3 regions of the Nocardia sp. CA-145437 genome follow, and region 3 is predicted to be linked to each of the others. Evidence: riboswitches for the same ligand, from Rfam matches in the RefSeq annotation. Region 3 holds a riboswitch; each other region holds the start of a gene.

Region 1 (9,460 bases), 1.5 Mb from region 3:
AAGGCCCGAGCCCGTTCCTTGGCCTCGGTGAAGGTCACCGACACCAGCGACAGCGCGGCCGGGGCCAGCAGCGCGCCGAACGCGCCCTGCAGCGCGCGGCCCGCGAAGAGTTCGGCCTGGTTCTGCGCGAGACCGGCGAGCGCGGAGGCCGCGGCGAAGCCGATCAGGCCGACCATGAGGATCCGGCGGCGGCCCAGGTAGTCGGCGAGGCGGCCGCCGAGCAGCAGCAGACCGCCGAAGATCAGGGTGTACGCGGTGAAGATCCACTGCTTGTCACCGTCGCTGATGTGCAGATCCTGCTGCGCGAACGGCATGGCGATGGTGACGATCGTGGCGTCCAGGACCACCATCAGCTGCGCCATGGCGATCACGCCCAGCGCCCACCAACGCCTGGAATCTTGTGCGGGACTTGCTTTTTCGTCTGTACCGAGAGCGTCCGTCGCTACGGTCATGAGCCTCTCCTCTGGATTCGAAGGCAGCTTCACCATAGTGACCCCAACCGACAATTGGCGTCAAGGGAAAAATGTCGCAGCGCGACAGTTGTCATACTGGGACAGGAAAACACATCAAGGACCTACGATGGAGGGATGTCGGAGTTGTCAAGTCACATCGGTGTGATCTCGCGTCACCGCCCCGGCCTGCGTGAGCGCAAGAAGCAGCAGACCCGGACCCGGATCATCGACGTCGCCCTGCGGTTGTGCGACGAACAGGGCTTCGACGCCACCACCGTCGAGCAGATCGCCGACGCCGCCGACGTCTCCCCGCGCACCGTGAACCGGTACTTCGAGAGCAAGGAGGCGATCGTCATCGCCCCCATCGAAGGCTGGGGACAGGCCCTCGCCGATCAGCTGCGCGCCCAGCCCGTCACCGGCGACGAGATGGAGGCGCTGCTCGGCGCGTTCCTGGCGGTCGTGGACCAGATCATCGACTCCGACACGCCCGTGCCCTTCCGCTGGTTCCAGCAGATGCAGCGCATCACCCGCGACAGCGTCGCCGTCCGCGCGCTCAGCATGGAATCGGCCGACACCAAGACCCGGGCCGTGTCCGAGGTGCTCGCCGAACGCCTGCGCCTGCCCGAGGACCACCTCACCGTGCGGCTCATCGCCACCACCTGGCACGGCATCGTGCGGGTCGGCATGGAATGCGAGTTCGACGACAGCGACGAGCTCCCGGACTGCACCACCGTCACCACCGCCCGCATGCTCGCCGACAGCGTCCAGGCGGCATTCGGCGAATTCCGGCGGGCCTGTTGCGGTGCGACAACGGTATTTCCCCCCGTAAACGGGGGAAATACCACCGAAAATGCGACAAACCCCACTGCGTAGATCGGGCCGGACGGCCGCTAGAATCCCGCATTAGGTCAAGAGCATCAGCGTTAAGGCCCCGGCTTGCTGATCGGCAACCCTCCAGCTGCGGTGGGGTGCTCCGGGTGCAGACCGGGCGTTCGAGGGCCGAACGCAAGCGCAACTAGGAGGTCTACCGAAATGTGTTGTTGTCGAAGCCCATTCGCTTCTCGATAACGTCAAACTTCCGCCATTCGGCGACCTTGTTTTTGGAGCAGAACACATGAGTGACTCGACCGCGCCCGCGGCCGTCCCCGCTGACGGCACCCTGGATCCGGCCAACTGGTCCTTCGAGACCAAGCAGATTCACGCCGGCCAGGCTCCCGATTCCGCCACCGGAGCCCGCGCCCTGCCCATCTACCAGACCACGTCCTACGCGTTCCGCGACACCGACCACGCCGCCGCGCTGTTCGGACTCGCCGAGCCGGGCAATATCTACACCCGCATCATGAACCCCACCCAGGACGCGGTGGAACAGCGCATCGCCGCCCTCGAGGGCGGTGTGGCCGCACTGCTGCTGGCCTCCGGGCAGGCCGCGGAGACCTACGCGATCCTGAATCTCGCCGAGGCCGGGGACCACATCGTGGCCAGCCCGCACCTGTACGGCGGCACCTACAACCTGCTGCACTACTCGCTGCCCAAGCTGGGCATCCAGGTCAGCTTCGTCGAGGACCCGGACGACCTCGAGCAGTGGCGCGCGGCGGTGCGCCCCAACACCAAGGCGTTCTACGGCGAGACCGTCGCCAACCCGAGCAGCTCGGTCCTCGACATTCCGGGCATCGCCGAGGTCGCGCACGCCGCCGGGGTGCCGCTCATCGTGGACAACACCGTCGCCACCCCGTACCTGATCCAGCCGCTGCGGCTGGGCGCGGACATCGTGGTGCACTCGGCCACCAAGTACCTGGGCGGGCACGGTTCCGCGGTCGCGGGCGTGATCGTCGACGGCGGCTCCTTCGACTGGACGGTGAAGAACGAGGCGGGCGAATCCCGCTTCCCCGGCTTCACCACCCCCGACCCGAGCTACCACGGCGCGGTCTTCGCCGACCTCGGCGCTCCGGCCTTCGCGCTCAAGGCCCGCGTGCAGCTGCTGCGCGACCTGGGCGCGGCGGTGTCGCCGTTCAACGCGTTCCTCATCGCGCAGGGCCTCGAGACGCTGAGCCTGCGCATCGAGCGGCATGTGGCCAACGCGCAGGCGGTGGCCGAGTTCCTCGCCGGGCAGCCCGGCGTCGAGAAGGTCTACTACGCCGGACTTCCCGCCTCGCCCTGGTTCGAGCGGGGCAAACAGCTGGCACCGAAGGGCGTGGGCGCCATCGTGTCCTTCGAGCTGGCCGGCGGCGTCGACGCGGGCAAGAAGTTCGTGGAGGCGCTGGTGCTCCATAGCCATGTCGCTAACATCGGGGATGTGCGCTCGCTCGTCATCCACCCGGCATCCACCACGCATTCCCAGCTGACCCCCGCCGAGCAGCTGGCTTCCGGTGTCACGCCTGGTCTGGTGCGGTTGGCCGTGGGCATCGAGGGCATCGGCGACATCCTGGCGGATCTGCGCGCCGGACTGACGGCGGCGGCAAGTTGACCGTGAACATCGAATCGCGAACGTCCCGGCACGCGGCGGAGCTGTTGCTGCCGCCGCCCGACGGGACGCTCGGGAGCATCGCCATCGGCGACGTGGAACTCGAGGGCGGGGCCGTGATCCCCGACGCCACGCTGGCCGTCCAGCGGTGGGGCGAACTATCGGCGAACGCGGACAACGTGGTGCTCGTGGAGCACGCGCTGACCGGCGACTCGCACGTGGTCGGCCCCGCCGACGTGCACCACAACCAGGCCGGCTGGTGGGACGGCATCGTCGGCCCCGGCGCGCCCGTGGACACCCGCGAATGGTGCGTCATCGCCACCAACGTGCTCGGCGGCTGCAAGGGCAGCACCGGCCCGTCCTCGCTGGCCCCGGACGGGAAGCCGTGGGGCACACGGTTCCCCGCGCTGTCCATCCGCGACCAGGTGACCGCCGAGGCCAAGCTGTTCGACCTGCTCGGCATCGACCGCCTGGCCGCCGTGATCGGCGGCTCCATGGGCGGGATGCGGGTGCTGGAGTGGATGATCGGCCGGCCCGAACGGGTCGGCGCGGCCCTGGTGCTGGCGGTCGGCGCGCGCGCCACCGCCGACCAGATCGGCACCCAGACCACCCAGATCGCCGCCATCAAGGCCGATCCGGACTGGCAGGGCGGCGACTACCACGGCACCGGGCGCGCGCCCATGACCGGCATGGGCATCGCCCGCCGCATCGCGCACCTGACCTACCGCACCGAGGGCGAGCTCGACCATCGTTTCGAGAACCACGGCCAGGGCGACGAGGATCCGCGCGCGGGCGGCCGCTACGCGGTGCAGAGCTACCTGGAGTACCAGGCGGACAAGCTGATCGCGCGTTTCGATCCGGCCACCTACGTGCTGCTCACCGAGGCCATGAACCGCTACGACGTGGGTCGCGGCCGCGGCGGCGTCGCGGCGGCGCTGGCCTCGACGCCGGTGCCGTGCGTGATCGGCGGGGTGGACTCGGACCGGCTCTACCCGCTGCGCACCCAGCAGGAGCTGGCCGATCTGCTGCCCGGTTCCAAGGGGCTCGAGGTCATCCACTCCAAGGACGGGCACGACGGGTTCCTGACCGAGACCGAGGCGGTCGGCAAACTCATGCTGGAGACCATGGAACTGGCCCGCGCCCAGCGCGTGTCGGGTCACTGAACCAGCGCTGCCCGAACGGCGGCGCCACCGCTGCCACTGTGCCGGTGTCGCCGCTGCCCGAATGCCGTATGTCCGCTGCCCGGCCGCTGCCACAGCCGACGGCGCGTTACGCGACGTATCGTGCCTGTTTCCAGTGAATTGTCCTGAAGCGCTTTCGGTTTCGCGCGCATGACGCCTCCGTAACCGGTGTTCCGGAATACGTGTGCAGCGGGCATATCAGCCGTAATGTATTCGCCATGACCGCCGCATTCGATGACATGGATCTCCGCGATCTCGTCGATCTGCTCTCCGAGGACGAGCAGCGTGAACTCCGCCCGGCCATACTCCGTGTCCTGCACAGACTCCCGGACCAGGAAGTGCTGCGGCGCGAACTCGGCCGCCGCATAACCTCGGTCTAGCTATCCCCCAGCGCCGCCGGTTCACCCCGGCGGCAGAACAACTCGCTCATCTTTCCAGCGCCGCGACTCCGGTCGCGGCCCCGGCCCCGCGACCCGCGAGGCCCCACGGCTCCGGCTACGTGACGCCGAGACTGCTGATGGTCGCCGCCAGCACGATGATCGCGACACCCAGCACCGTCAGCCAGACGACATCGAAACCCTTGCTGCGCACCGCGAGCAGACCCACCCGATCAGTGGGCAGTGCCAGCCGCAGCGCCGCGGCGAGCAGCGTCGCGCCGCCGAAGAAGAACGTTCCGCGCCGCCAGCGATCCCAGGCCAGGAAGACCACGGCCACCACCAGCACCGCGCCCACCAGCAGCATGGGCAGATTCTCGCGGGCGAACTCCCCCGCACGACTGCTGCGACTCTGGGGTGCGGCATGGGCTGGACTCACCGCACGAGCTTAACCGCCGCTCTGCAATGCTGGATCCCGTGTTCCATCTCGTGTTCTTCGAACCCCGCATCCCGCCCAATACCGGCAACGCCATTCGACTGGCCGCCGGCACCGGCTGCGCACTGCACCTGATCGAACCGCTCGGCTTCGACCTATCCGAGCCGAAGCTACGCCGGGCCGGGTTGGACTACCACGACCTGGCCATCGTCACCGTGCACGAGAGTCTCGCCGCCGCCTGGGAGGTCATCGCCCCCGAACGGGTCTTCGCCTTCACCGCCGCCGCGACCACCCGCAACACCGAGATCACCTACCGCGACGGCGATGTCCTGCTCTTCGGCCCCGAACCCACCGGCCTCCCCGAGGAGGTGCTCGCCGATCCGCGCGTCACCGACCAGCTCCGCATCCCCATGCTGCCCGGCCGCCGTTCCATGAACCTCTCCAACGCCGCCGCGGTCGCGGTGTACGAGGCCTGGCGGCAGATGGGATTCCCGGGCGCGGTCTGACTAGTCGTCGACCTCGAAGCGTTTGAAGCGGGAGGTCGCGCCGGCGGTGAGGCGGACCGCGGACTTGGGGACGCCGAAGTGGGCCGCCAGCAGTTCGATGGCGGCCTTGTTCGCCTTGCCCTCCACCGCCGGGGCCCGGACGTACAGCTGCAGCGCGCCGTCGTCGAGGATCTCGACGAGCGGGCCCTTCTTGCTGCCGGGTTTGATGGTCGCCCGGACCACTGTCACGCCGCTCTCCTTCCCCGCTCCTGCCACGATTCTCCCGTAGCGCCGCGACTGCCGCGGTGCCGGGGCGGCTCAGCGGAAGTCGCGGGAGCGGCCCTCGATGCGCAGGTCCATGCGTTGCAGATGGTCGGCGACGATGGTGACCGCGCCCTCCGCGTTCTGCACCCGTCCGCGGATGAGCAGGGCGGGGGCGGTGGTGGCCAGGCGGCGGTAGCGGGCCCACAGGCCGACCGAGCAGACCACGTTCACCATGCCGGTCTCGTCCTCCAGGTTGAGGAAGGTGACGCCGCCCGCGGTGGCCGGGCGCTGCCGGTGGGTGACCGCGCCGCCGACCAGCACCCGGGTCCCGTCACGAATGTCGAGGAGCCGGTCGGCGGGGACGACGCCGAGCGCGTCGAGCCGCTCGCGCAGGAATTCGGTCGGGTAGCTGCCGGGTGAGACGCCGGTGGCCCACACGTCGGCGGCGGCCAGTTCCAGCGCGCTCATGCCGGGCAGGGCGGGGGCCGCGGTGGCCGCGCCGGTGCCGGGCAGCCGGTCGGATCGTTCCCCCGCCGCCGCGCCCGCCGCCCACAGCGCCTCGCGGCGGGTGCCGCCGAGACTGTCCAGCGCGCCCGCCGTGGCCAGCGACTCGGCTTGCGGCACGGTCAGTTCCACGCGTCCGGTGAGATCCAGGAACGAGGTGTAGGGCCCGAGCTCGCGGGCGGCCACGATCTGCTCGGCCAATTCGGTCCCGATGTGCCGGACCGCGGCCAGCCCCAGCCGGATCGCCATCCCCTTCGCCTCCAGGGTCGCCTCGGCCAGGCTGTGGTTGATGTCGGGCCCGTGCACCGTCACCCCGTGCCGCCGCGCGTCGGCGACCAGCGACTGCGGCGAATAGAACCCCATCGGCTGAGCGCGCAGCAGCCCGGCGCAGAAGGCCGCCGGGTGATGCAGTTTGAACCACGCCGAATAGAACACCAGCGAGGCGAAGCTCTGCGAATGGCTTTCCGGGAACCCGAAATTCGCGAAGGCGTACACCTTCTCGTAGATGCGGTCCGCCACTTCCCCGGTGATGCCGTGCAGGTCGCGCATGCCCTGATAGAAGCGGGCCCGCAGCCGCTCCATCTTCTGCGTGGACCGTTTGGATCCCATGGCGCGGCGCAGCTCATCGGCTTCGGCGGGGGTGAATCCGGCGACGTCCACGGCCATCTGCATGAGCTGTTCCTGGAACAGCGGCACGCCGAGGGTGCGTTCCAGCGCGTTCTTCAGCGACGGATGGTCGTAGTCGGGTTTCTCCCGCCCGTTGCGGCGGCGAATGTAGGGGTGCACCGATCCGCCCTGGATCGGCCCGGGCCGGATCAGCGCCACCTCCACCACCAGGTCGTAGAAGGTGCGCGGCCGCAATCGCGGCAGGGTCGCCATCTGGGCGCGCGACTCCACCTGGAACACGCCGACCGAGTCGGCGCGGCACAGCATGTCGTAGACGGCGTCCTCGCCCAGGTCCAGCCGGTGCAGTTCGACGGTCTGGCCCTTGTGCTCGGCCACCAGGTCGATCATGTAGTGCAGCGCCGACAGCATGCCGAGTCCGAGCAGATCGAACTTGACCAGCCCGGCGGACGCGCAGTCGTCCTTGTCCCATTGCAGGACACTGCGATTCGCCATGCGCGCCCATTCGGTCGGGCACACGTCGGCGATGGGCCGATCGCAGATCACCATGCCGCCGGAGTGGATGCCCAGATGCCGGGGCAGCCCCTCCAATTCCCCGGCCAGCGCGAGCACGTCGTCCGGGATGTCGGTGTGCTGTTCCCCCGCGACCCCGCTCCAGCGGCTCACCTGTTTGCTCCAGGCGTCCTGCTGCCCGGTCGAGAAGCCCAGCGCGCGGGCGGCATCGCGCACCGCGGAGCGCCCGCGATAGGTGATCACATTGGCCACCTGCGCCGCGTACTCGCGCCCGTATTTGGCGTAGACGTGCTGAATGGCCTCCTCGCGCCGATCCGATTCGATGTCGACGTCGATGTCGGGCGGCCCGTCCCGCTCCGGCGACAGGAACCGTTCGAACAGCAGCTGGTTGGCGACCGGATCCACATTGGTGATGCCGATGGCGTAGCAGACCGCCGAATTCGCCGCCGAACCCCGGCCCTGACACAGGATGTCGTTGTCGCGGCAGAAGCTGACGATGTCGTGCACGACCAGGAAGTAGCCCGGGAAGTTCAGGGTGGCGATGACGTTCAGCTCGTGGTCGAGCTGCCGGTAGGCGGCCGCGTTCCCGGCGCGTGGGCCGTAGCGGCGGGCCGCGCCCGCGAAGGTGAGCTCCCGCAGCCACGAGTTCTCGTCGTGCCCGTCGGGCACGTCGAAGGGCGGCAGTTGCGGCGCGATCAGCCGCAGGTCGAACGCGCAGTCCCGGCCCAGCGCAACGGCATTGGGCACGGCCTGCGGGCAGGCCGCGAAGAGTCGCGCCATCTCGTCGCCGGAGCGCAGGTGCGCGCCGCCGGTGGGGGCCAGCCAGCCCGCCATGTCGTCGAGGCTGGAGCGGGCTCGCACGGCGGCCAGCGCCATGGCCCGGCGGCGGTGTGGCGGGGCCGCGAAATGCGCTCCGGTGGTGGCGATCACGGGCAGCCCGGCCCGGTCGGCGAGGGCGAGCAGCCGGGCATTGCGCTCGTCGTCCTCGGGGATGCCGTGGTGGGTGAGTTCCACGCTCACGTGGTCGCGGCCGAAGCGGTCGATCAGTTCGCGCAGTGCCGCTTCGGCTGCCGCGTCGCCCTGCCGCAGGGCCTGTCGCACAGTGCCTTTCCGGCAGCCGGTGAGGATGTGCCAGTGCCCGCCCGCGGCCTCGGTGAGCCGGTCCAGGTCGTAGCGCAGGATGCCCTTCTCCCCCGCCGCCATGTGCGCGGCGGCCATCTCCCGCGACAACCGCCGGTAGCCTTCCTGCCCGCGCGCCAGCACCAGCAGATGTGGTCCGGCCGGATCGGGGGTGCCGGTGCGGGGTTCGGAATTCAGTGCGTCCGCGTCGTTTTCGCGACCGCGTCGCCGGGCGGCCGGGCCGCGTCCGCGCGGCGCGAGATGCGCTCCGGCGCGGGCGGCGGTGCCGATGGACAGCTCGGCGCCGAAGATGGTCGGCATCCGCCATTCCCGGGCCGCTTCGGCGAACCGGACCACCCCGTAGAACCCGTCGTGGTCGGTGAGCGCGAGGGCTTCCAGTCCGAGCCGCACCGCCTCCTCCACCAGTTCCTCGGGCTGGCTGGCCCCGTCGAGGAAGCTGTAGGCGGAGTGGGTGTGCAGTTCGGCGTAGGGCACCGTGGACCGGGCGGTCCGCTCGATGTCCCCGGCCTCGTACTTCTCGCGTTTCCGCGACCAGGCCGGGCTGTCGCCGCCGTCGCCCTCGACCTGTTTGCGCGCGGGGTCGGGTCGCCCGGACAGCACCCGTTCCATCTCCGCCCACGTCGGCGGGCCGTTGCCCCAACCCATCGGCCCACCTCCTCCACAATCCGACCGGTCTCGAGTATCGAACATACATTCGAAACCGATCGGTCTCTACGGCGGCTCGCCAATCCATCGTGGCGCAGTAACTTACTTTGGAGTAAGTTCGAGGCAATTCCACCTGCAAGGGAGCAGAAATGGCCGACCAAGACACCGGTTACCTGGCCCGTCGGCGCGCCCGCCGCGATCTGACCGGCAAGCGCGTCGTGATCACCGGCGCCTCCTCGGGCATCGGACGCGCGGCCGCGCTGACCGCCGCACAGAAGGGCGCACTGGTCATCCTGCTGGCCCGCCGCGCCGACGAACTGTCCACCGTGGTGGACGAGATCACCGCCGCGGGCGGCGCCGCCTTCGGCTACCCGTGCGACG
Region 2 (9,460 bases), 3.2 Mb from region 3:
GACTACGTTTACTGTTGTCGCAACAACATATTTTCCCGATTGGAGACGACGATGATGTACTCGTTCACCGAAGAGGCCGTGATCACCGGCGACCTGGACCGCATCTGGGCGGTCGCCACCGATGTCGACCGCTGGTCGGAATGGGACCCGCACGAGGAGAAGTCCCGGATCGACGGTGAGTTCGCGGCCGGGACCACAGGGTGGGTGAAGCCGAAGGGCGCGCCGGCCGGGCCGTTCACTATCGTGGCCGTGGAGCCGGGACATTCGTGGACCAGTGAGGCGGGCATCCCGTTCGGGAAGCTGCGCGGTCACCGCACCTACGTCCCGCTCGGCGACGGCCGCGTGCGGGTGGCCGAGCACGTCGAGGTGCACGGGCCGATGGGCCCGCTGTTCAAGCTCGTCTGGGAGAAGGGCATGCGCGCGGACATGCCGCTGACCTTCGTCGCATTGGAACAGGAGGCACGACGGCGTGGCTGAACCACGGGGACCGCTCATGAGTCCGGGCTTCTGGCTGCACCACGCCGCCCTGGAGTGGCGGGCGACGCTGGAACGCAATCTGCGTCCGCTCGGACTCACGCCGACCCAGTTCAATCTGCTGGCCTCGGCCGGGTGGTTGGGCCGGGCGGGGGAGCTGCCGACCCAGCAGCAGGTGGCCGACATGTCGGGCGCGGATCGGATGATGGCGTCCAAGGTGATTCGCGGCCTGGAGGAGCGTGGCCTGCTGGCGCGGTGCGCCGACCCGGCCGACGCTCGCGCGCTGCGCATCGAACTCACGGCGGAAGGCCGGGAATTGGCGAGCCGGGGCGTGCGGATCGCCGTCGACACCGACGAGCAGCTCTTCGGCATAAACGGCGACCTACTGCGCGAGCAGCTGAAACCGATTGCCGCGCACCGGCTCCCGAACTGACGCCGCCGCTCTCGGATGGCGCCCACCACGGCAGATCTCGGTAGCGGGGCAAAGAACCGCGGAGTGCTGACGCGGTGCTGGAGGACCTCGAGCACGAGTTCGGCGATCCTTCGCCGCGCGCGGAAGCCATCCGCGCGAGCCAGCGATACGGCTGTACTCGGGCGGTCAGCCCTTGACCAGGATGGCCCGGGTGTAGAGCAGCGCGAAGCCTTGGCGCTGGACGTTCTGCTGAGATTTGGAGCCGGGCTGGGTGGTGACCACCGCCATGTCGCAGCCGGCGGCGGCTGCCTCGGCGAGGCGGGCCGACAGCAGCGACGATTGCACGCCGTGCCGCCGATGCGCGGGATGGGTTGCCGCGCCGGTGAGTTGGGCGATGCCGTCGGACATACGCAGGCTGGCGCCGCCCGCCACGCGGCCGTCACGCCGGGCGAGATACCTCTGGACACCCGCCGCGCCGGTCAGGTCGCGCATGGCGTTGGCGATGATCTCGGCGGGGAATTCCTCGTGCGAGGCGACGCCCTGGGTGTCGGGGTGGGCGAAGCCGTCCGCGACCACGGTGAGCCAGATGTCGAATTCGTCTTCGCCGCTGGGCATCACCTCGACGCCCGGCGCGACGTCCGCCGTCCGGGGCGCGCCCAGTTCGCGGCCGAGCACGTTCTCGAACGACACCAGCCGGTACCCGCGGCCGGTGAGCAGTTCTCCGATGCCGGGGTCGCCGAGTTGGGAGACCTCGGCCTGCACGGGCGTCTCGCGGGCCGCGAACAGCCGCTCGATCTCGTCGAGTTCGGCCTCGTCGGGAATCCCCGCGAAGCCGAGTCCGGCGATCTTGTTCAGCGGTGACCCGTCCTCGGCGAAGGACGCGACCCCGCCCGCGAGGGGGATCACGAAGCCGGTGTCCGGTTCGAGCCGGGCCGCGGCGGCCGCGCTGCCCTTGGCGATCAGCTCGGTCTCCACCCGCTCGACGCGGGCGGCCAGCTCGCTCCCGCAGAACAGCGTTCCCTCATCGCTCGGCATGGGGTCGAGCCTAGGTCGCGGATCGGTGGCCGCGCCGCTGATTTTCGCGGTGCCGCCCGCCGCGGTGGGCGGTTGCCGGGGTCACATCGTGGCGGTCGAGGCGCGGGGCGGGGACGGGCGGGCCGTAGGGTCGGAGCGTGGCTGTTGATGATTCGAGCGGTTCCGCCGGTGGTCTGGTGGTCGGGTTCGACCTGGATATGACGCTGATCGATTCGCGGCCGGGGATCGCCGCGGTGTGGGACGCGGTAGCCGCCAGGACCGGGGTGGTTATCGATTCGGAGCTGGTGGTGTCGCGGCTGGGTCCGCCGCTGGCGCACGAGGCGGCGCAATGGTTCCCGGAGCACGAGGTGCCGGGCGTGGTGGCCATGTACCGGGAGATGTATCCGGAGCTGGCGGTGCACGCGTCGGACCATCTGCCGGGCGTGGTGGACGCGCTGGCGGCGGTGCACGAGGCCGGGGGCCGGGTGCTGGTGATCACCGCCAAGAACGGCCCGCACGCGCAGCTGCATCTGGACCATCTGGGGCTGGCGGTCGACGAACTGGTCGGCGGCGCGTGGGCGGAGGAGAAGGGGGAGGTGCTGCTCCAGCGCGGCGCCTCGATCTATGTGGGCGACCATCTCGGTGATGTGCGCGCGGCCAAGGTGGCGGACGCGACCTCGGTGGCGGTGACCACCGGACCGTATGCGGCCGAGGAGTTGTCGGCGGCCGGCGCGGACGTGGTGCTGCGGGACCTGACCGAGTTCCCGGCCTGGCTGACCGCGCATCTGACGTAGGGGTTGGTGGCCGCATCAGCGGGGCGATGCGGCCGCCGGGGTAATTCGCGGGGGCTACAGGGGAATTCCCGGCGGTGGGGCCGGGTGGCGTTTGGCATCAGGGTGATTCGAACGGTGTCGGCCGCCGGTTGTCACGGCTACCTTTCTGGACACGGTCACGAGTATCAGCGTTTTTCGAGCCCCGGCTCGCTGATCGGCAACCCTCGCGTGGGCGGTGGGGTGCCCCGGGTGACGACCAGGTGATGTCCGCCGGGCATCGCAAGCGCCAGACCGCGCCCTTCGCGTCGCGGTCGTGTCCCCATGCCCGGCCGCGTGCCGGTGCGCGAATGTAGAGGTAGCAATGAGCAGGATCTGGTCCCGGTCGCGTGTTCTCCGGGTCGCGGTGGGTGTCGGTGCGGCGGCTCTGGTCGTGGGATCGGCGACGGCCTGCGGCGGCCGCGACGCGCCCGGAAGTGGTTCGGACACAGTGTATTTCGGAGTGTCCGGCCCGAAGACGGGCGGCTCGGCCGAGTACGGCCGGCTCTGGCAGCAGGGGTTCGACCTGGCGCTGGACGAGATCAACGCCGCGGGCGGGATCGACGGCAAGAAGGTCGCGCTGAAGTGGGAGGATTCGCAGTCGGATCCGAAACAGACGGTGCCGATCGCAACCAAGTTCGTCGGCGACCAGTCGATCATCGCCGAGCTGGGCGACTTCTCCTCGCCCGCCTCCATCGCCGCCTCGCCGGTGTACAACCGCGGCAAACTGGTGCAGTACGGATTCACCAACTCCTCGGTGGATTTCACCAAGGGCGGCGACTATTCGTGGAGCCCGTCGATCACCTTGGACGTGTTCCAGGAGCGCAATGCCGAATGGGTGAAGTCCAAGGCCAAGAAGGTATCGGTGGTGTATCTCGAAACCGACTGGGGTAAGCAGGCTTTCAAGTTCTTCGAGCAGTTCGCCAAGGAGAAGGGCATCGAGATCGCCTATTCCTCGCCGATTCTGCCGGACTCGCAGGACTTCCGGCCGGTGCTGATCAAGGGCCGCGACGCCAACCCGGACGCCTTCGTACACCTGGGTTACGGGCCGGACGGCGCACTGGTGGTCAAGCAGCTGCGTGACGTCGGGTTCACCGGACAGTTCTTCGGTGGCCAGAACACGCCGCAGTTCATCGATCTGGCGGGCAGCGCGGCCGAGGGCGACATCGTGAACGGCGTGTTCACCCCGTCGGATCCGAGCCCGAAGATCCAGAGCTTCGTCACCAAGTTCAAGGCCAAGTTCAACACCGACCCGGGCGACTTCAATGTCTACGCCTACGACGCCCTCAACGTGCTGGTGAAGGCCGCCAAGGCCGGCGGGGCGACCCGCGAGGGCGTGCTGAAGGGCCTGCGTGAGGTCAAGGACTTCGACGGCATCGGTCTGGGCACCTTCGCCTTCGATCAGCAGACCCGCCGCCCGAGCGGTGTGAAGCCGATCGAACTGGTGCTGCAGAACGGCAAATTCGTGCCGGTCGGAAGCAAGAAGTAGATGTTCGACACGCTCATCGCGGGCTTGGTCCACGGCAATGCGTACGCCCTCATCGCCGTGGGCATCACCCTGATCTTCGGGGTCAGCAATGTCATCAACTTCGCGCACGGCGCGATCTTCGCGTTCGGTTCGGTGCTGGGCTGGTGGCTGATCGCCCAGCACGGGGTGCCGTGGTGGGCGGCGCTGGTCGTGGTGGTGGCGGTGACGGCGCTGGTCGGCGTCGCCATCGATGTGCTGGCGGTGCGGCCGCTGCGCCGCGCCCCGGCCATCGCCGCGCTGCTGGCGACGGTGGCGGTGGGGCTGATCATCGAGAACGTGGTCGCCCTGGTGTTCGGTCCGGACACCCGGCCGTTCCCGCAGGTGCTGTCCACCAATAATTTTCAGGTGGGCGGGGTGCGGTTCGGCACCTCGGACGTGGTCATGTTCGCCAGCACTCTCATCGTGATGGCGGGGCTGTGGGGGTTCCTACGGTTCAGCCGCCACGGCCTGGCCATTCGCGCCACCGCGCAGGATCCGGACGCCGCCGCGCAGATGGGCATCGGGGTCGGCCGGGTGCAGTCGCTGGCCTTCGCCATCGCCTCCGGGCTGGGTGGCCTGGCGGGCATCTTCGTCGGCCTCTACAACTCGAACATCTCACCGACCAGCGGCGGCATCGTCGGCATGACCGGGTTCGTGGCCGCCACCATCGGTGGGCTGGGCTCGATTCCAGGCGCGGTCGTCGGCGGTTTCGTGCTCGGCCTGGTGGAGGCGTTCGGCATCTACTGGTTCGGTGACGGCTATCGGGATCTGATCACCTTCGGCCTGCTGGTGATCTTCCTGGTGCTGCGGCCGGGCGGCCTGCTGGCCCGCCCGCCCGCCATCGAATCCGAGCCGATGACCGGCACGTTCCTCGGCTCCGGCCGGGAACCGCGGGTGCGCTGGTGGCATGCGCTGATCGCGTTCGCCGTTGCGGGCGTGGCGATTCCGCTCGTCGCGGACGACTACGGCATCTCGGTGGGCACCCAGATCCTGGCCTACGCCATCATCGCGGTCTCGATGACGCTGGTGGCCGGGTCGGCCGGGCAGCTGGCCATCGGGCAGGCGGGGCCGATCGCCATCGGCGCGTACACCTCGGCGGTGCTGACGGTGTCGCACGGCTGGGCCTTCCTGCCGGCCATCGTGGCCGCGGGGATCGTCGCCGCGGTGGCGTCCTCGGTGCTGGCCGCGCCGCTGTGGCGGCTGGGCGGTCACTATGTGGCCATCGCGACGCTGGGCATCGGCATCGTGACGGTGGCGATCATTCGCAATTGGGAGCCGGTGACCCGCGGCAGTTACGGCATCTTCGGGATCCCCGCGCCCAGCCTGTTCGGCTACGAATTCACCACGCACACCCAGATTTTCCGGCTGGAGCTGGCAGTGCTGGCCGTCGTGGTGGCGGTCATCGTCGGCGTGCAGCGGTCCCGCCTCGGCACGGCCATCCGGGCCATCGGGGCCGACGAGGTGGCGGCGCGCTCGGCGGGTGTGCCGGTGCGCGATTACAAGGCGCTGGCCTTCGCGGTGGCGGCGTTCTTCTCCGGCATCGGCGGTGCGCTGCTCGCGCACCAGTACTCCTACATCGATCCGACCGTGTTCAACCTGCCGATGTCGCTGCTGGTGGTGACCATCCTGGTGCTGGGCGGCACGGCGTCGCCGTACGGCGCGGTGCTGGGCGCGGCGGTGCTGATCGGGGTGCCGGAGGTGCTGCGGCTCGCGCCGTCGTGGCGAATCGTGTTGTACGGCTTGGTGTTGCTGCTGGTGGTGCGGTTCCGGCCGCAGGGAATTCTGGTGAGGAGGGATCGTGTCGTCGGAAACGAACAGAGCTCTGGCAACAAGCCCAGCCCGGTCGGTGCCTGACTCGGCCGAGGCGGTGCTCACCGTCACCGGCCTGCGGCGGGCCTTCGGTGGCGTGCAGGCCGTGAACGGGGTCGAATTCTCGATCGCGCCCGGCGAATTCGTCTCGATCATCGGGCCCAACGGGTCCGGCAAGTCGACGACGGTCAACCTGATCTCGGGCGTGCTGAGACCGGATGCCGGGGAAGTTCTGGTGCGTGGCAGGCGGATTCGTCCGGGTCGCCCGGAGGCGGCAGCCGCGGCGGGCATCGCGCGCACCTTCCAGAACGGCCGGGTGTTCGGCAATATGACGGTCCGCGAGAATGTCGACGTCGGTCTCCAGCCGACCTTGCGCGCCACCCGCCCGCTGCGCGCGCTGGCCGGTATTCCGGTGCTCGAGTGGATTTCACTGCTGGCCGAGCTGGGGGTGGCCCTGGTGCCGACTCCGGCGGCGCGCGCCGAACGACGCGCGTCGGCGGCCCGCATCGACGCCCAGCTGGCACGTTTCGAGGAACGGCTGGTCCCGCGCGCCGACCATCCCGCCTACACCCTGTCCTACGCCAATCGCCGCCGCACCGAGATCGCTCGGGCGCTGGCGTCCGAGCCGGATCTGCTGTTGCTGGACGAACCGGCCGCGGGCATGAACCAGACCGAGACCGCGGAAATCGGCCGGCAGCTGGCCGAATTGAAGGCGCAGGGCCAGACCGTGCTGTTGGTCGAACACAAGATGGACCTGGTCCACGAGCTCTCCGACCGGGTGCTGGTGCTGGACGAGGGCCGGATCATCGCGTCGGGCACGCCCGACGAGGTGCTCTCCGATCCCCGTGTCATCGAGGCGTACCTGGGCCGCAGCCGGGCCGGGGGAAAGGTGGCCGTCGATGTCTGAGTTCGACGAGAACGCCACGCCGATCCTGGAATTCGATCGCGTGGTGGTGCATTACGGGGCGTCCCGGGCCCTCGACGAGGTGTCGCTGACGGTCCGCCCCGGCGAGATCGTGTCCCTGCTCGGCGGTAATGCCTCCGGCAAGTCGACCACCATGAAAACCGCTCTCGGACTGTTGCATCCGAGTTCCGGTGCGGTCCGGATCGACGGCGTCGACGTGAGCGGCACCCCCGCAGCCACCCGGATCCGGGCCGGGCTGGCCTCGGTGCCGGAGGCGCGACGCGTGTTCCCCGCCATGACCGTCGAGGAGAACCTCTTCGTCGGCGGCTACATCCGCAAGGAGCGTCGCGCGGTGCTGGCCGCGCGGGCCGCCGAGCTGTTCGAGCATTTCCCGCGGCTGGCCGAGCGCCGGCCGCAGCGGGCGGGGACCCTGTCCGGCGGCGAGCAACAGATGCTGGCCTTCGCCCGCGCGCTCATGAGCAAACCCCGGCTGATCTGCATGGACGAGCCGACAATGGGACTGTCGCCGTTGTTCGTGGATCGGGTGCTGTCGGAGATCGCCCGGCTCAATCGGGAACTGGGCCTGGCCATCCTGATCGTGGAACAGCAGGCGGAGCTGGCCCTGAGCATCGCGCATACCGCCAATGTGCTGCGCACGGGGCGGATCGTCCTGCACGGCCCGGCCGCGGACCTGGTCGGCGATCCGGCCGTTCGCGATGCCTACCTGGGAAAGGTGACGACATGACCGCACGACGCCTGGGCTTCTTCACCCGCCTGGTCCGCACCGACCCGGCCGAGGACGCGGCCGGCGTGTACCGGCAGGCCCTGGACCAGATCGAACTGGCCGAACGGCTCGGCTACGACACCGCCTGGGTGGCGCAGCACCACCTGGATCCGGCGGAGGGCGGGCTGCCGTCGCCGTTCGTGTTCCTGGCGCACGCGGCCGCCCGGTTCCCGCGGATCCGGGTCGGGACCGCCATCGTGACGCTGGCGCTGGAGGACCCGATCCGGGTCGCCGAGGACGCGGCCGTGCTGGACGAGCTGTCGGGCGGGCGGCTGGAACTCGGCTTCGGCGCGGGCGGCTCCCGGCACGCCTTCGAACTGTTCGAGGCGGCCGATCTCGACCGGCAGCGGCTGTACGCGGACAAACTCGCCAAGGTCACCGCCGCCCTGGCGGGAACGCCGTTGATCGGGGATCGGGGGCTCAATCCGCCCGCGCCCGGACTGCGGGACCGGCTGTGGCAGGCCACCTTCTCGGCCGCCGGCGCGGCGCGCGCCGGCCGCGCGGGTGACGGACTGCTGCTGTCGAAGGCGCAGCCGCGGGATCCGGCCGCGCCCGCGGCCACCCTGTGGGAGATCCAGCAGCCGCTGGTCGACGCCTATCTCGACGCGCTGCCGCCGGGTGCGAAACCGCGAATCGGCGCGTCCCGGGGCGTTTTCGTGGCCGACGACCACGCCGAGGCCCGGGCCCTGGCCGAGCGCGGCGCGGCCCGGTTCCTGGATCAGCTGGGTCGCAACGGCGGGCCGGAGGTGGCCGATTCGGTCGCCGAGGTGCTGCGCGACATCTACGTCGGCACGCCCGACGAGGTGGTGGAGCAGCTCGCCGCCGACGTGGCGCTGCGGCACGCCACCGACTTCATCGTGCAGGTCCACCCGGTCGACCCGGGCCATGCCGCCACCCTGCGCTCCATCGAACTCATCGCCACCAAGGTTGCCCCGCAACTGGGTTGGCGACCCGACGAAAGGACTTCCTCGTGACCGAAGCGACCGCCGCCGTCGAGGCGGCGCCACTCGCCCCGGCCGAACCGGAGGCGGACCGGTCCGCCGATGTCATCGATGCCGTACTCGGCCCACGCGCGGACGCGGTTCGGGCGCTGCGGGCGACGCGCCCGGCGGTGATCGCGCATACGCAGGGGGTTTACGAGGCGTTGCTGAACGGTCCGGCGGCCGCGACCGTCGGGCGGGACCGGCTGATCGCGGCGGCCGTGGCGGTGGCGGAGCTGGCGGGCGCGCCCGAGCTGGCCGCGCATTACGCCGGGCTGGGAACGGCTCCGGCCGAGGGGGATCCGGTGCTCGCCGCCATCCTGCGGCACGCCGCGCGGGTCACGACCGCGCCCGCCGCCATCACCTGCGCGGATATCGATGCCCTGGGCGCGGCCGGGCTGTCCGAGCGCGACATCGTCACGGTGGCGCAGCTCATCGGATTCGTGCATTTCCAGGTCCGGCTGCTGGCCGGTCTCACACTGATCGGAGCGGACCATGGGTGAGCGGGGCGCGAGCGAGGTGCGCAGCGTCGAAAACGGACGCAGGCCAACGGGATTCACGCAGGACCAGCTGGACTGGGTGCCGTGGGTGGAACCCATCCGGCTGGCCGATGCCGATGAGTTGCAGAAACCCCTGCTGGAGGGCGATCGCGGGATCGGGCCGTACTTCCGGCTACTTGCGCGCAACCCGGAGGTGCTGGCGCATCGCAGTGGCAACGACAAAGAGATCTTCTACGGTCGAGGGGGACTGACCCGCGCGGAGCGCGA
Region 3 (9,460 bases):
CTCGCGATCGGTGACGCTACGCCCGTACGGGCCCCACGGTATGTGGTTTGCTGAAGAATTCCGCAAGGTACGCAATTAACAATTTACGCAATCAGATAGAACGGGCGGTCATGAAAAAACGTGCGGGCGCAACCGTTTCCGGTTGCGCCCGCAGGCATCACCTCAACGGGTCAGCCGCAGAGGCTGCCCGGGGCCGTGGCCGCCTCCAAAATCAGCGCGGCCTCCGCGTCCTCGCCCGCGCCACCCGGCAGCCGCGTCGACAGGTGCTCCCGGGGCACGCCGGCCGCCAGCGCCGAGCAGTACGCCTTGCCCAGATCGACGGCCGCGAGCTTCTGGTCCAGATCGACCAGGATGTCCCCGTGCTCCTCCAGGTAGCTGACGAACACCTGCTCCTGCCCGGTGAGCGCGCGCTCCGCGGCGGCCACTCCGGCGGTCGCGCCCATCGTGGCGGCAGCGGCGGCAACCAGTGCGAAACCCGAAGCGAGACGGCTCTTCTTACCCACGAACTCTCCTTCAACATCGAATGAACCCGGCGAGCGTACCGCGCGCCCGGCCGATGGCCTCGTTGTCGAAGGTGACGGGCTCGGACTACTTCAGCGCCGCGTCCAGCAGCGTCACCCCGGCGGTCAACGCCGCGCCGGCGACCGGCCAGCTGGTGCCCGCCGGTTGGGTCGACAGCACCACGACGGCGTACCGGTAGGGCTGATCCGGCGAGGTGCCGACCAAGCCCGTGGTGTCGAGGGTGGTCGACGAATTCAGGTCCATCCAGCCCTGTTTGACCGCCCAGCTCTTGCGGGCGAGAGCGTCGGGGATGCCGAAGAACTGATCGGTGCCGTCGGCGGCGGTCCGCGCGGCGTCGCGCAGCGCGCCCAGGATCAGATCGCGGGTCGCGGCCGGGGCCGTGGTGGTGATGTAGCGGAAGATCGCCACGACATCGCGTGGGGTGGTGAGGGTTTCGCCCCACTGCGCGGTGTCCTCGGGCGCGGTGGTGGCGGTCAGCCCGATCGCCGCGACCATCCGATCGATGATCGCGTTGTTGCCGCCGGCCTCCCAGAGCTGATCGGCGATGTCGTCGTCACTGGCCGAGAGCATCTGGGTCACCTTCGTCGCGGTGTCCGGATCCGATTGCGCGCCTTGGCTTCCCAAGGTATCGAGCGCGATCAGGAGCTTGACCACCGACGCGGTGTAGAACTGCTGGTCGGCATTGAGACTGGCGATGGCCGTCCCGGTGGTGGTGTCCACCACGTCGATCCCGACCGTGGTGCCCGGCGAGGCCGCCTGGATGGCGGTCTGCATCTGCTGGGCGATGGCGGTCACCGAGATGGGATGCGGCGCGGCCACCGCCGCGGTGGCCTCCGGCGCCCGACCCGGACCGGCCTGGTCGTGCGAGGTGGCGAAGGCGGCGGGCGCGCCCAGCGCCGACAAGGCGACCACGGCGACGAGGCCTCCGGTCGCGATCCACGACCACCGTGCGCGCGGGGTGCGGGCCTGAATCGAGCTCATGCTCCATTACATCGACACGAAGCTCGAGACATTTCCAGCGGAAACCTGTCAATTTCCTGTTAAGCACGCGTCGATCTGATCTCGGTTCGGCGACGGCACTGACCGGCTATTTTGTGGCGAACTAAGATAATCGCTGGGTTGGGAACCATTCCGGTGGAGACAACCATGAGCGCATACCGTGAGATCTTCCGAAATGTCCTCATAAGAAGTCTCGCCCCGGTCGGATTCGGGGTGCTGGCGCTGATTGTCCCGGTGTTCGCACACGCCGACGCGGACTATGGAAGCGGCTGTGCTCTGAACTCCGACAACACATCAGCAACTGTGGACTCGCTCCGGTTCGCATGTGCGCCCGAGCAGCTGGACGCGATCTATCGGGACGCCCCGCGCGGCGACGTCCCGGTCGGCGCGAAGGACGGCTGGGTCGCCGCACCCCTCCAGAGGCAGTCCTGGACACCGCTGGTCTGGATCGGCAAGGACTTCTACACCGGTCCCACCGGCGGATACGTGCAGAACCGCCTGACCCCCGCAGGTCTGGAAGCCTGGCCCGCCACGGTCTATGCCGGGCCGTCCGTCGTCGACGGCGGGCCCGCCTGGATCCTCGACTACGCCCCGTCTCCGACCCCGAACGTGTACGACGAGATCCGCCAGGTCACCCCCGGCGTGTGGCTCGGCTACACGTGGTTCCGCCTGGGCGGCAACTTCGTACCGCAGTTGAGTTTCGTCCTGGCCTGAGCCGCCGGCGGCTTCGGATCAGCGCGCACGTAACCGTCGTGCCCGGTGGTCTCGGATTGATAGACGTGGACTCCGTTGTCCACGAAAGGAATTCGATGACCACCTCGCTGCTTCTTCCTGCCCGCGTCCGGGTCGTGCGGTCATGAGCGCGCCCGCGGAAACCGAGGTGTGGGCGCCGGTCGGGCGCACCGTGGGGGCGGTGTGCGCGGTCGGGATCCTCGTGGTCGGGCAGTTGTACGTGGTGCTGCCGGTGCTGAATCGGCTGGCGGCGGACTGGGATACGTCCACATCCGCGGCCACCTGGATGACCACGGCCTTCGGGCTGGCCTACGGGGCGGGCTTCCTGGTGACCGGACCGCTGTCGGACCGGTGGGGGTGGCGGCCGGTCATCGTCGGCGGGCTGACGGCCACCGTGGTCAGCACCCTGCTGGTGGCGGCCGCGCCGGGGCTGGTGACCGGGCTGTCGGCGCGAATCCTGCAGGGGCTCACGGCGTCGTTCTTCGCCCCCGCGGCGTTCGCCTATCTGTCGGAGCGGATCGCGCCGGAGCGCAGGATCTTCGCGCTCACCTGCCTGACGAGTTCGTTCCTCGGGGCGGGGGTGGTCGCGCAGGTGCTGGCGCAGCTCATCGGGAACGCGCTGGGCTGGCACGCGATCTTCGTGGCCGGGGCGATCGCGTTCGCGGTTTCGGCCGTGGTGCTGCGGGTGGTGCTGCAACCGCCGATCCGGTCGGCGGATCCCCTGACGGCCGACGGTGATGCGGGAACCGCTGTGGCGCCGTCGCGGTCGGTGTTCGCGCCGTTCGTGGATCTGCTCCGGCAATCCCGCCTCGCCCTGCTGTATCTGAGCTGCCTGGCGATCCTGGGCTCCTTCGTGGGCGTCTACACCGGCATCCAGCTCGCCCCGCCCGAGGGTGTGGGCTCCGGCAACGGCGCGCTGCTCGCCCTGCGGGCCAGCGCGATTCCCGCCATGGTGGCGATTCCGCTGCTCGCCGGGCGGCTCGGCGGCATCGCCCCGGCCACCCGGCTGGTCGCCGCGCTGGGGACCGCCGCGCTCGCCGTGGCCGTGACCGCGGTGCCGCTCGGCGGGCTCTGGGTGGCGGTGTGGTTGTTCGTGTTCGTCGCCGCCATCGCGGTGGCCGCCCCCGCCGCCGTCCAGACGATCACGGTCCGCGCGGGTGCGGCCCGCGGCGCGGCCACCGCGCTGTACACCTTCGCCCTGTTCGTCGGCGCGAGCGCGGGCCCGCAACTGGCCAATCTCGTGGCCCGGCACGGCTATTCGGCGGTGGCCCTGGCGGTCGCGGCGCTCTCGGCTTCAGGCGCCGTTCTGGCCGCCGCGGCCGGGTTTCGATCGGCGTGGTTGAAATGATTCTCGAAAGTATCTGCCCCCCATACTGTTTCGCTCACGGTCATGAGTTCCAGCGCGAAGCCCCGGCTCGCTGGGCGGCAACCCTCCGGGCGGTGGGGTGCTCCGGGTGACGACCGGATGGCGGCGAGCGTCGCCATAAGCGTCTTGTTCTCGGAGGGAAAATGTCTGTAGCTCAGCTCGATTCAGCGTCCGCGACCGTGGCGGAGGTGGCCGTCGGCGAGGTGCTGCTGGTGGCCGATCGGTTCCGCGGGATCGCCGCGGATGATCGCGCCTTCACCGTGTCCGGTCTGGTGGCCGCGCTGCGCGCGGGTCGCTGGCGGACGGCGGAGGTGCCGCTGACCGTGCGGCTCGGGCAGGGGGTCACCCGCCACGATCTCGACTACGTCGAGCACGTGGCGATCGTGCACGCCCCGGCGGGTTTGCGGGTGGCCGGGGCGGTCGCCGAACCGGCCCCGCGCCACCAGGTGCACAAGTATCAGCACTCGAATGTGCTGCTGGCCGAGCTGGTCCGGGAATCGGAGACCGCGTTCCGGGCGGATCTGCGGATCCACGGCGACAACGAACTACTGCTCGACCATCAGACCGGCGAGCACGTGCAGGGGATCGTGATCGTGGAGGCCGTGCGCCAGCTGTTCCTCGGCGCGTTCGAACTGGAGTACGGCCGCCGCTGGCCCGAACAGCACTTCTACATCGTCTGGAACAGCATCGAATTGGAGTTCAAGTCCTTCCTGTTCCCGCTGCCGGCCACCCTGCACGCCACGCTGACCCCGGTGTCCATCGACGATCCGGGGAAGCTGGAATTCAGCATCGAGGTGGAGGTGCGCCAGCTCGGCCGCGCCGTCGCCACCACCCGCATCGGCTACGCCGCACTGCCCAGCGAGCGCATCTCGCAGATCGAACGGCACAAGGCGGCCAAGGCGATCGCGGCCTACCTCGACGAGGTGGCATGAGCGCGGGCGCGGCGTTCTTCGACGTCGACGAAACCCTGATCACCGTCAAGAGCATGTTCGCGTTCCTGCGGTTCTGGCTGGCCGAGAACGGCGACGACGGCGGCGAATACGCGCGCCTGACCGGGGAGATCCAGCAACGGGCCGCCGCGGGCACACCGCGGGAGGAGGTGAATCGGCACTACTACCGGGCCTATCGCGGAGTCGAGGCCGCGGCGCTGGACGCGGCCGGGCGGCGCTGGTTCGCGGAATTCGCCGCGAGCGACACCGTCTACTACACCGATGCGGTGGAAAGGCTGCGCGCACACCGCGATTCCGGGCACGCCACGGTGCTGCTGTCGGGCTCGTTCGGCGCGGCCGTCGCACCGGTGGCGACGGCGGTCGGGGCCGACCACGTCATCACCACCGTGCCCGTCGCCGACGAGCACGGCGTGCTCACCGGCGAGGTGTGGCGGCCCATGATCGGCGAGGCCAAGGCCGCGGCCGTCACCGAGTTCCTGCGCGAACACGCGATCGCGCGGGAGAACAGTTACGGCTACGGCGATCACGCCAGCGACCTGCCGTTCCTGCGGGCCGTCGCGCACCCCGGCTATCGCGGTGACGACGCGGTGCTCGCCGTCCACGGCACCGGCTGGATCCACCTGTCCGACCGGGTCGGCGCGTCCGTCGACGACCCCGGCCGCCTTCTCTCCGACCAGGAGGTGCTCTCCGTATGGTGACCAAGCGTTATGAACTGACCCCGACCACGCAGGGGCCGCTCTACCCGCCGAGCGAAGTGCTCGACGCGGACGGCGATTTCATCGTCGTGGGATACCTGACCGTCCCGGGGCCCGGCGGCACCGTCACCCGACGCTGGGGGCGGGCCATCGTCGCGGCCGGCACCCCCGTGCCCGCTTTCGGTGGGCTGGCGGCCTACACGATCGTGCGGGAACTGCCCGACGAGTTGTCGGCGGAGGACGCGGCGGGGGTCCTGCACACGCTGCCGCTCCCGCTGCCCGCCAACAACTATCCGGTGGTTTTCGCTCCCGATCAGCTCCCCGAGGCCGCGAGCGTGACGCGGCCGAGCTACCCGTTCCACGAGACGCCCATCCCGGATTTCCGGCCCGAGGACGGACGCAGGCTGACCGGCCCGGTGACCCTGGGGGACTGGCTGCGGGCACGCGGCACCCTGGACGTGACCGTGGACCTGGACGATGCGCGGCAGGCGGAGTTCCGGTTCGAGTTCACCGGGCTCATTCCGGATTCGCTGTACACGGTGATGTCCTTGCGGGCCAAGGACTTGGACCCGGACGCGCCCACCCGGCCCGGGCCGCTGGGCGTGCCCAATGTGTTCGTCACCGACGAGCACGGCACGGCGAGCTATCGTGCGGTGCTGCCCAACCCGTTCCCGGATCCGGCGCTGCCGGGCGCGAACCGCATCATCAGCGTGGTCGTGCTCTGGCAGAGCTACCAGCAGAACTACGGCGGCGCGATAGGGCATTTCGGGCTGGGCGGTGATATCCACGCCCAGCTCAAACTGCCGGACCCGTCCTTCGACGAGTTCCAGACCACCGACTGAGGCCGGTTACCGCGCGGCGCGGTACACCCGTCGCGCGGTGAGCACCAGCGGAATCTGCAGTGGGAGGCGGAGCAGGGCACCGGCTTTCAACGGCAGGGCGCGGTCGCTGCTCAGCCAGTCGTAGGCCATGTACAGGTTGCCGGGGAAGACGGCGACGAAGAGCAGGGCGGCGAGCCGCGCGCCCAGGCCGCGGGTGCGCGGGATCGCGAGCAGGGCGCCCACGGTCAGCTCGGCCGCGCCCGAAACGTGGGTGTAGGCGCGGGGTTCGCCCGGCAGCTGGGGCGGGATCAGGGTGTCGAACGGTTTGGGCATGAGGAAGTGCAGGGTGCCCACACCCAGCAGCAGGCCGGCGAGCGCGAGGGCGCGCCCCCGAATTCCATTGGTGCCGACGGGGTGGATTGTCGCTGGAGAGTGCGACAGATCTGCTGTCATTGGTGCAGCATAACCGGTTGGTATGTATTGCTCGGAGGGCGGCGGGGATCCGCGTTTCCGGGCGGTGTGTCGTCGTCGGCGAGTGGCCGATCACCAAGGGATAGCGCACAATTAGGCTGCCGTCCGGGTCGAGCAGGGGATGTTATGAAGGCGCACAAAGGGCTTGCGATGGCCCTGCTGGTCCTGAGCATGACGATCGGATGCTCGAAGGAGGCCGCCACCCATCCGGCCAACGCGCCCGCTCAGGCGGTTCCGCAGCCCGCGCCCAAACAGAGCAATTCCGCGATCCCGGTCGGGCCCGGACCCCAGGGCACCTACACCGTGCAGGCGCAGCCCGCGCCCGGCAGCTGCCACTACCGCAAGACCGCCGACGGCCAGCCGCTGCCCGACCCGGCCTGCACGCCGGGCGCGCTGAATCCCACAGTGACAGCGGCCAATCTGGCCGACACCATCTGTAAGTCGGGATACACCGCTTCGATTCGGCCCAACAGCACTATCACCGGCCGCGAGAAGACCGAGAACATCAAGTCCTACGGCTACAACGGCGACCCCCGCGACGGCGAGTACGACCACCTCATCTCCCTCGAACTCGGCGGCGACCCCAATGACGCGCACAACCTGTGGGTCGAGCCGCCGTCCCCGGGGCACAAGGACGGGGCGGGGCCGAACAACCCCAAGGACGGCGTCGAGTCCAAGCTGCACACGCTGATCTGCGACGGCAAGGTCGCCCTCAGCGACGCGCAGGTCGCCATCGCGACCGACTGGACGACCGCACTGGCCACGGTGGGCTTCCCTGCCGGCAAGTGAGTGCGGGGCGCGCGTCGGCCCCGGCGTGCCGCCGCGAAACCACCTCACGCTGATGCCACCGGCCTACGATCGAACGATGCCGGCGTCGCAGGACCGCTCGACCATGATCGAGGGCCGGGTCGTGCACAAGCTGAACAACGCCCTGGAGATCACCTTCAGTGTGGGGCCCGAGGACGCGCTGGCCACCGGGGTGCAGGGCGCGGGCAACGGATTCGCGGCCAAGGCCGCCATCCTGTTCGGCTTCAAGAACGGCGGGACCGGCCGCCATCGCATCACCTACGCCGACGGATCGGTGGTGTGGGTGGAGTCCAAGGACTCCGCGCCCACCGTCATCAGCCGCGGTGACGGCACCTCCATCGGCTCGATCCAGCGCGCCGACACCTCCACGGCCGTCGGATCCACGGCGGGAACGCTTTTCCATTTCGTGCCCGACCCGGACGAGCCCCGCACACCCGAACTGTTCCGGCTGCTCGTGCTCGACCGCATGGGCGCGGAGGTCGGCCGGCTCGACGTGGTGCGCACCGCGGGCGGCTGGACCGTGCGCCGGCTCGTGAACGACGTCTACAACGAGTCGTTCTGGTGGGATCGAGCGGGACAGCCGCTGCCGGTGCCGATCCTGGGCACCCGGCTGTGGCTGAAGCACCCGCTCGACCCCGTGGAACGCGATGTGCTGCTGGGGGTGTGCGTGGACATCGCGCTCGGGCTGCGGCCCTACATCACCGCCATGCGCTAGCCGTCAGTCCGCGACCTTGATGATCAGCTTGCCGACGTTCTTGCCGGTGAGCAGACCCTGGAAGGCCTCGACCGCGTTCTCCAGACCGTCGACGATGTCCTCGAGGTAGGTGAGCTTGCCCTCCGCGATCCACTGCGCCGCGGTCGGCCGGAACTCGCCGATCTGATCCCAGAACTCCGACACGATGAAGCCGCGCACGGTCAGGCTCTTGCGCAGGATGTTCGAGGTGAGCAGCGGCAGCCGGTCCGGGCCGGGCGGCAGATCGGTGTCGTTGTAGTTGGCGACCAAGCCGCACAACGGAACCCGGGCATAGGTGTTCAGCCGCGGCAGCACCGCGTCGAACACCGCGCCGCCGACATTCTCGAAGTACACGTCGATGCCGTCCGGGGTGTCGGCGGCCAGCTGCTCGGCGAAATCGGGTGCGCGATGGTCGATCGCGGCATCGAAGCCGAAGCGGTCCCGCAGCAGCGCCACCTTCTCCGGGCCGCCCGCGATGCCGACGGCCCGTGCGCCCTGGATCTTCGCGATCTGGCCGACCGTCGCGCCGACCGGGCCGGTCGCGGCCGCGACCACCACCGTCTCGCCCGGCTTCGGACGGCCGATGGTGAGCAGCCCCGTGTAGGCGGTCAACCCCGGCATGCCGAGCACGCCGAGCGCGGTGGTGAGCGGCGCGGCCGCCGGATCCAGCTTCTGCAACGCCTGCACGTTCTCCACCGAATGCGACTGCCATCCGGCCCAGCCGAGCACGATATCGCCGGGTTGCAGTGCCGGATCGGTGGATTCGATCACCCGCGACACCGCGCCGCCGCACATGGTGTCGCCGACCTCGACCGGCGGCGCGTAGGACGGCGCGTCGCTCATCCGCCCGCGCATGTAGGGGTCCAGCGACAGATACAGCGTCTGCAACAGCGCCTCGCCCGGCCGCGGGGGCTCGAGCTCCACGGTCTCGGTCCGGAAGTTCTCCTGCTCGGGCATCCCGACCGGGCGGGAGGCGAGCACTATGCGGGTGGATTTCATGCGTACATTGTGGCGATTTCGTGGGGATTCGCGCCCGGGTTCGGAGTGCCCGTCCTCGTCACCGGGATTCGCCAGCATGATGGGTGGCATGGCTGAACAGATGAACACATGCGCGGACTGCTGATCCTGCTGGTCGTGCTGGCGATCGCGCTGATCGTCGGCGACCGCGTCGCGGTCGGCATGGCCCAGAACGAGATCGCCCGCCAGATCGCCGCCGATTACAAGCTGCCCGAGCAGCCCAAGGTCACCATCGGCGGATTTCCCTTCCTCACCCAAGCCCTGGATGGCACCTACTCCGACATCGGCATCCGGATCGGTGACTGGAGCGACCCCGATATCTCCGTCCGCGACCTGGACGTCGAGCT

Evidence for each region. A riboswitch is a leader RNA that binds a small molecule or an ion and turns the genes downstream of it on or off. The one in region 3 is predicted to bind S-adenosylmethionine.
Region 1: another riboswitch for S-adenosylmethionine. It lies ahead of ACQPYY_RS05000 (bifunctional o-acetylhomoserine/o-acetylserine sulfhydrylase); the one in region 3 lies ahead of ACQPYY_RS11990 (AfsA-related hotdog domain-containing protein).
Region 2: another riboswitch for S-adenosylmethionine. It lies ahead of ACQPYY_RS31845 (ABC transporter substrate-binding protein); the one in region 3 lies ahead of ACQPYY_RS11990 (AfsA-related hotdog domain-containing protein).

What each region holds. Positions count from the first base shown of each region.
Region 1 is NZ_CP191204.1:1,142,379-1,151,838, reverse strand. Features, by position in the region: gene ACQPYY_RS05010 (MFS transporter) at 1-452, opposite strand, end outside; gene ACQPYY_RS05005 (TetR/AcrR family transcriptional regulator) at 588-1,325, shown strand; SAM riboswitch class IV at 1,359-1,470, shown strand; gene ACQPYY_RS05000 (bifunctional o-acetylhomoserine/o-acetylserine sulfhydrylase) at 1,567-2,916, shown strand; gene metX (homoserine O-acetyltransferase MetX) at 2,913-4,076, shown strand; gene ACQPYY_RS04990 (hypothetical protein) at 4,313-4,474, shown strand; gene ACQPYY_RS04985 (DUF3017 domain-containing protein) at 4,590-4,835, opposite strand; gene ACQPYY_RS04980 (tRNA (cytidine(34)-2'-O)-methyltransferase) at 4,946-5,410, shown strand; gene ACQPYY_RS04975 (DUF167 domain-containing protein) at 5,411-5,638, opposite strand; gene ACQPYY_RS04970 (error-prone DNA polymerase) at 5,708-9,079, opposite strand; gene ACQPYY_RS04965 (SDR family NAD(P)-dependent oxidoreductase) at 9,229-9,460, shown strand, end outside.
Region 2 is NZ_CP191204.1:6,871,725-6,881,184, reverse strand. Features, by position in the region: gene ACQPYY_RS31865 (SRPBCC family protein) at 52-477, shown strand; gene ACQPYY_RS31860 (MarR family winged helix-turn-helix transcriptional regulator) at 470-907, shown strand; gene ACQPYY_RS31855 (GNAT family N-acetyltransferase) at 1,073-1,900, opposite strand; gene ACQPYY_RS31850 (HAD family hydrolase) at 2,059-2,694, shown strand; SAM riboswitch class IV at 2,848-2,965, shown strand; gene ACQPYY_RS31845 (ABC transporter substrate-binding protein) at 3,035-4,198, shown strand; gene ACQPYY_RS31840 (ABC transporter permease) at 4,199-6,070, shown strand; gene ACQPYY_RS31835 (ABC transporter ATP-binding protein) at 6,063-6,932, shown strand; gene ACQPYY_RS31830 (ABC transporter ATP-binding protein) at 6,925-7,674, shown strand; gene ACQPYY_RS31825 (putative FMN-dependent luciferase-like monooxygenase) at 7,671-8,687, shown strand; gene ACQPYY_RS31820 (hypothetical protein) at 8,684-9,196, shown strand; gene ACQPYY_RS31815 (peroxidase-related enzyme) at 9,189-9,460, shown strand, end outside.
Region 3 is NZ_CP191204.1:2,633,823-2,643,282, forward strand. Features, by position in the region: gene ACQPYY_RS11970 (DUF732 domain-containing protein) at 171-503, opposite strand; gene ACQPYY_RS11975 (hypothetical protein) at 589-1,503, opposite strand; gene ACQPYY_RS11980 (hypothetical protein) at 1,669-2,235, shown strand; gene ACQPYY_RS11985 (MFS transporter) at 2,378-3,601, shown strand; SAM riboswitch class IV at 3,640-3,749, shown strand; gene ACQPYY_RS11990 (AfsA-related hotdog domain-containing protein) at 3,763-4,551, shown strand; gene ACQPYY_RS11995 (HAD family hydrolase) at 4,548-5,267, shown strand; gene ACQPYY_RS12000 (hypothetical protein) at 5,261-6,106, shown strand; gene ACQPYY_RS12005 (DoxX family protein) at 6,113-6,538, opposite strand; gene ACQPYY_RS12010 (hypothetical protein) at 6,683-7,345, shown strand; gene ACQPYY_RS12015 (hypothetical protein) at 7,422-8,078, shown strand; gene ACQPYY_RS12020 (NADP-dependent oxidoreductase) at 8,082-9,095, opposite strand; gene ACQPYY_RS12025 (LmeA family phospholipid-binding protein) at 9,204-9,460, shown strand, end outside.